2 regions of the Paenibacillus sp. Y5S-9 genome follow, and region 2 is predicted to be linked to the other one. Evidence: riboswitches for the same ligand, from Rfam matches in the RefSeq annotation. Region 2 holds a riboswitch; the other holds the start of a gene.
What was found. Region 2 has a riboswitch for cyclic di-AMP ahead of V6669_RS10575 (C40 family peptidase). Riboswitches for the same ligand answer to the same signal wherever they lie in the genome.
Positions count from the first base shown of each region.

Region 1: another riboswitch for cyclic di-AMP. It lies ahead of V6669_RS00150 (ubiquitin-like domain-containing protein); the one in region 2 lies ahead of V6669_RS10575 (C40 family peptidase).

Region 1 covers NZ_CP145887.1:31,879-35,301, forward strand. Annotated here, with positions in the region: gene V6669_RS00145 (TatD family hydrolase) at 88-858, shown strand; cyclic di-AMP (ydaO/yuaA leader) riboswitch at 1,100-1,353, shown strand; gene V6669_RS00150 (ubiquitin-like domain-containing protein) at 1,627-2,811, shown strand; gene rnmV (ribonuclease M5) at 2,966-3,423, shown strand, end outside.
Region 2 covers NZ_CP145887.1:2,351,139-2,354,561, reverse strand. Annotated here, with positions in the region: gene pelA (pectate lyase) at 1-831, opposite strand, end outside; cyclic di-AMP (ydaO/yuaA leader) riboswitch at 1,251-1,382, shown strand; gene V6669_RS10575 (C40 family peptidase) at 1,388-1,852, shown strand; gene V6669_RS10570 (carboxymuconolactone decarboxylase family protein) at 1,925-2,254, opposite strand; gene V6669_RS10565 (hypothetical protein) at 2,396-2,614, opposite strand; gene V6669_RS10560 (hypothetical protein) at 2,734-3,063, opposite strand; gene V6669_RS10555 (xanthine phosphoribosyltransferase) at 3,161-3,423, opposite strand, start outside.

The sequences.
Region 1 (3,423 bases), 2.3 Mb from region 2:
TGTATGAGTCATTGAATTATTGAATTTTACAAATTGAATTTTGATAAAGAAGATAGTCGTTATTTCGACATGAAGGGAGATACAAACATGATGCTGTTCGACACACATACACATCTGGATGCACCACAATTCGACGAGGACCGCGAGGACATGATTCAGCGTGCTGTGGATGCAGGAGTTGGTCGCATGATCAACATTGGCTTTAACCGGGAGACGATTCCAACCACAATGAAACTCGCTGAAACATATGACTTTATCTATGCAGCTGTAGGGTGGCATCCCGTAGATGCGATCACAATGCAGGAGGGCGATTTGGAGTGGATTGCATCTTTATGCAAGCATGAAAAAGTGGTTGCGATCGGTGAGATTGGATTGGATTATCACTGGGATACTTCACCAAAAGAAATACAGCATCGCGTATTACGACAACAAATTGCTTTGGCGCGTGAAGTGAACATGCCGATTGTCATCCATAATCGGGATGCACATGAGGATATCATAAGAATTTTGCGTGAAGAGAAGGCGGGTGAGGTTGGTGGTGTAATGCACTCGTTCTCGGGCAGCTGGGAAACAGCGAAAAGTTGTCTCGATATGGGCTTCCATCTCTCTTTCGGAGGACCGATCACATTCAAAAATGCAAAGCAGCCCAAAGAGGTGCTGGCGAAGGTTCCTATGGACCGGTTTTTCATTGAAACAGATGCTCCATATTTGACACCTCACCCTTATCGTGGGAAGCGAAATGAGACAGCGCATGTACGTCTGGTTGCAGAGGCAGCAGCGGAAATTAAAGGCATTTCGGTGGAGGAAATTGCTGCAATAACAACCAAAAATGCCATGGAACGATTTGGAATTCGTTAAAAAAACGAGCAAATGAGGTGAAAAAGGCAGGTAAGCGGAGGTAATTTGCCCTTTGCTCCAAATAAATCAAGAATATTACAATATTTTAACCAAATATTCAGAAAAACGTACTTGATCAACGCTTTACAACATGCATCAAAACAGGATATCATCTTTTCAGTGAATTGTTGTGCGGAAAATTGGACAGATGTTCGGGGGATGAACAAAGGGACACTTTCCGATGAAACAACATTACTTTCATGAATCAGTCTCGCTGAGTCTCCGTTAACGGAGAGCGGGGGAACCAATAGGGCTTAAACATCGGTGTATTTGGCCGATGCGCAACGTTCGCTGACCCAAAAGCAGCGAAGGGAACTGCGAAGCCGTATTTGATTTCTTCTTTGGGTCTCGGGGTGAATTCAAGGGCGTCCGCCATGAGCGGGTGACCTAAGATAGGGCGGCTCTCTTTCGCCCGAACCCGACAGCTAACCTCGCAAGCGGAAAAAGAGAGGCAACCTCGTGCATGAATTTCCGATATTCAGAATCATTCGGAAGCCACGAAAGAGTTCCTCTTACACTCTTTCTTTGGCTTTTTTGTTTTTGAATAAAAGAAATATTGTCATCATACGGTAGGTATTCAGGAGGATGACATCATGTTGCGAAGATTGATTCATGGTGCAGAACCGGATTATGTTGGTCCAATCTGTGTTCTGTAGAAAATTTGGTATAGTCACGTCAAAGACATCATGCATTACTTTAGACGGCGAGGCTATGAAGGAGGACGGAGAAGTGGGCACATTCCAACCAGAAGAGACCCATGAGTCACGATCATCCAGTAAGTCTTTCGCGTTGCGGTGGAAGCATGAGAACATGCGTCAAATGGCATTGATCGCGATTTTCTCAATTGCGCTTACAATCATGATCTTGTTAGTCGTTTACGGTCAGGCCGGGAAACAAATTTCACTGGTTATTGATGGCAAAGCTCAGGTGGTAGAGACTCGTACAGGAATGCTTCAGGAAATGCTGGAGGAGCAGTCGATCACAGTCAGCCCTCACGATAAGGTATCCATGTCCATGAATGGGGCGATTACAGATGGAGACCGAATCGTTATTGAGCGGGCCGTTCCAGTCAACATTACGGCAGACGGAGACACCAAGACTCTGTATACAACGGATTCATCGGTAGAAGATGCAATTCAAAAATCAGGTATTCAAGTTGAGAGTAATGATAAAGTGTATCCGGCGCTTGGAACTGCCATCAAAGCGGATATGAAGATCCGTGTAGTGCGCGTAACAAAGCGTACAGTGGAGGTAGAGCAGCCAATCGCTTACAAAGTCATTAAAACGGCTGACCCTAGCTTGTACAAAGGGGATAACCGTGTCGTTGTAAACGGCAAAGAAGGCACACTTGTACAGCATATCGAAAAGGTATTTCAGGATGGAGAATTGGTCTCCAAAAAAATGGTCGGCAAATCTGTCGCGAATAATCGTGTAGATAAAGTGATCGCTGTCGGCACCAAAGCAAAACCGGTCGTGAAAGAACCTGTGATTCAGACCGTATCGGCTCAAACTTCAACAACCAAAAAGGCTACAACAACGAACTCGAAGAAAACATCTGCCTCGGGCAGCAAAGTCATTACCGTATCCGGGACTTCTTTTAAATACTCAAAAGTACTTAAAAATGTATCCATGACTGCCTACTCTTCCGAAGAGCCTGGCATTGGAACTAAAACAGCTTCCGGTACTCGTGTAACGGAAGGGCGCACCATTGCGGTTGATCCCAAAGTCATTCCAATTGGCTGGTGGGTATATATCGAAGGTCTGGGATTCCGTCGTGCGGAAGATACAGGCGGTGCCATTAAAGGCAACAAAATTGATGTATATTATGACAGTGTGAAGCATGCCCTGAATTTTGGACGTAAGAAAGGCAAGACGGTCTACGTGATCGGTCCGGTGAAGCCGGAAGCGAACTAAAATCGTTTTACTTTGAAATGGGAATGCTATAAAATAGTTGCATGAATGATTCATGCGGAATATGCGGCGGAGGAGTCTGAATTCAGTCTCCCCCGCCGTTGGCAGAGAAGAGGATATTCCTCTTCTTTTTGCGTTAGAAAGGAAGAAATGGAACATGATAAAAGAAGTCATTGTGGTGGAAGGCCGTGACGATACGGTAGCCATCCGTCGGGCCGTTGAAGCCGATACAATAGAAACAGGTGGCTCAGCAATCAACCAACGCATTCTGAAGCGGATTGCGCTTGCTCAGGAGAGACGGGGAGTCATTGTACTGACAGATCCGGATCATGCTGGCGAACGCATTCGTAAAATTATTGCGAACAAGGTGCCTGGCTGCAAACATGCCTTCATTCCGGAAGCCGATGCAACACGCAAAGGGGACATTGGGGTGGAGAATGCCTCACCGGAGGCGATCCGTCATGCTCTGGCACGCGTACATACTTCATACGAAGGTGCTCCGAGCCTGATCGATTGGGAGGACCTGATCGCGGCAGGACTTATCGTGCATCCGCAGGCTGCTGCACGTCGCATGGAGATGGGCAATCTGCTGGGCATCGGTTATTGTAACGGGAA
Region 2 (3,423 bases):
TGCCCAAATTGGTGCAGCTTTGGAATCAGCGATAATTTTACTATCTCCATTAGCTCTTTCATACTTGTAACCCGTAATTTTCACCTTGTTAAACCAAGCCTCCGCTCCTTTAATGGATGCTGTGATTTTAGAGTTAGCAGGTCTCGTTTTCAGGAATTTAACGATTGTTACACTTTCTCCAGCTGTCAGCGATGGCACTTCGTAGATTCTTGCGCTCGCTGGTTTAAGGGAACTGGAATCATGTTGTTGTCCCCATGCTGTCAGCTTACCACCTGAAACGACTTGTGTATTCAGAATCGCCTCCACACCTTTGGCAACTGAATTTTTACTGCGGTTAGCAAGTGTGCTGTCGATAAACGAGAAATCACCTTTGCGTGTCGCTACTTCATCGAGCATGATCATTACATTAATCATGGCATCATCATTGTAGGTAATATGTTTGTGATATCCGGAGCTTTGGTAGACTTGTGGCCATCCGCCGTTTGAATACTGCATGTTGATCAAAAAGTTAATTCCTTTGATTGCAGCTGTGGAGTATCGCGGATCATTCGTCTTTTTGAATTCCTTCGCCAATCTTCTAATTTCTGAGTATGTAGCCTTGTTGTCTATCGTGGACTTCGCCCACTCTCCACTTGTCTGTTTATAATCTTTTCTCCAACCTCCATCCGGCAGCTGGTTCTTCAAAATATCAGAAATACTCGCTGTAGTACCCGATGCATCCGCAGCAGATACCGTCCCTACAGGGAGAACTGCCATTCCAACTGCTGAGAACACCACCATCGTACATGCCAGGACAAAAGTAATTATTTTCTTCGCTTTCAAATGTAACACTCTCCTATGTTCGTTTTTATAAATCTGCCACTTCTACTTTACCTATGATAAGCTTCCACAAACCTCCTTTATTTGTATTTATCGCATAATAAAATCAATTTTAATCCAATATGTGGATTGGATACTCAGATAATATGCAAAAAATCGATTTTTGTCAATATATGCAACTTAATGAATATAATATCTCTAATTCTACATAACGGAATAGTTCTTTTAACTCATGACAAACCTATTTATTTATCCAAATTCGTCTTAAGCGAATCAATAATGACGTTTTTGTCATGAATGATACCCAAACTTGATCCCTTCTTTCATATAAAAACCTTAATTCCGCTAACATTGAGGTATTACGAAGGGTTTTAAATGGGTTTGACAATTACGCATTTATGCAATATAGTTTCAAATAGTTACAAAAACTTAATTATTCATTGCCGAGTTTCATGTTTGAAAACGGGGGAACCAATTTGGGTGAATTATTCTTATACATAGGAAATATAGGGAACCTTCTACCGAACCCTTAGCTAACTCCGTAGGCATCGAAGGGAGAACATTGATTTTGAAAAAACTGATTATCTCCATTTTTGGAGCAGCTGTATTATTTACATCCGGGGCAACAAGCACAGAGGCAAGCAGTATCAACTCCGTAGTGAACAACATGACAGGTATTCCTTACAAATGGGGTGGCACGACTGTAGCCGGCTTTGACTGTTCTGGTTTTATGAAATATCTTTTCAACAAATACAGCATTGAATTGCCACGTACTTCTCAGCAGCAAGCCAAAGCAGGTACTCCGGTAGCCAAAAGCAATGTTCGGACAGGTGATCTGGTGTTCTTTAATACAACAGGCAAAGGCATTTCACATACAGGTGTATATATCGGCGGCGGACAATTCGCTCATGCCTCCAGCAGTAAAGGTGTAAGCATCACAAAGTTATCGAATCCATACTTCAATGACCGCTATGTAACAGCACGTCGGGTAACTGGACAGTTTATGTATGATAAAATGTTAGGAAAAATGTGATTCACATACAAAAAGGCATCGGTTATTAACCGGATGCCTTTTTTGTGCTTAAAATGTATGTTTCATTGCTTACTAATGCAGCGCCTTCTGCACTCGCATCGCGCCCTGAGACAGAGCATGTCCGCCTCCTACAGCTCCGGCCACGGCTACGGTCTCCATGATCTCCTGATCTGTAGCGCCCTTGGCACGGGCTTCTTCTACATGGTAGAAAGTACATACCTCATTGTTGGCAAACAATCCAATGCCGAGCGCAATGAGCTGTTTTGTCTTGGCATCAATCACGCCAGGTTGGAAACATTCTCCCGTAAACTCATGATATGACTTCACCACACCTGGCAGTACATCGCTTAATGCTCCAATCTGATCCTTGTAGGCATGAACTTTATCATTCATCAATGTCATGGCTTGTAGCACACCCTCTCGGCTATAGTTACAGATCTTCCTCACTGTACCTATCTTCTCTCCCGAGTGAGTCAATTATGCCAACAAATCATGGTAATTCCAAACATTTAACGCTCATGGCTCTGCCATAATTATAAACTGTTACTCACTAAGTGGACTCTGGCGCGGCTCGCTAAACAGCTGATATCGGTAACCGCGATCCAGCTTGACGACACGTCGATTCTGACGACGGATAAGTACCTGCTCGCCATCCCAGGCAACAACAATCCCGGTTACATCGTTAGATTCCAGCTCGTCCCGTACTACTCTTACTTTCTCACCTGACAGACGCAGGGCGTCCAGTTCTGTATCACTGATCATCTTCATGGCTCCTATATTCCAAATTTATTTACAAAAAGAGACCTAAATGAAATGTCATTTAGGTCTCACGTGACTGTATTGGACTGTCATGTCATTCGAAATTATGTCCCGACTGAAAGTTACCGCTGCGCGTGCTCTTTGCTGTCGTTCTTCTCGAACCAAAAATCAAGCACTTTGGCGGACATCACACGTTCTTCAAGGTACTCCACTTGATGCGGTGTAAATTGTTCTTTCCAAGAGAAGGACAACTCTTCGCACAAGCCTACAATCGTCAGTAATTCTGACCAGGCAACATAGCGTTTGTACCAGAAAAATTGAGGATGTTCAATCATATAGGGATAAAGGTCATCGAATTCCGTATGTTTACAATCCAGGGCACGTTCAAAATGAACTTTCGATTCCGCCAGCTTATCATTAAAAAATTGTTCTGTTGCCGGTTGGTTCCCCATGGTGTTGCCTCCTCTCCCTAACATAACCCCATTATAAATGAAATCCGCGGTCATGCAAAGGCATAGTTCAAAAAATAGGCCCTATTCCTTTAAAATGTCACATTTCGTTATCGTCAAATTGTACCGTACCATCGTTCAGGGAACGAATGCGTACCAAGGCTTCCACCGGAATACCCTGTTCACGAATCGTTCGTGCCCCTGCCTGGAAACTTTTCTCGACCACAACGCCGAATCCGACGAGTTCCGCACCGGAACGCTCGATAATTTTGATGACGCCACGAGCGGCATCTCCATTGGCAATGATATCATCAATGAACAAAATACGGTCATTCTCATGAATGAACTCACGGGATACCATAA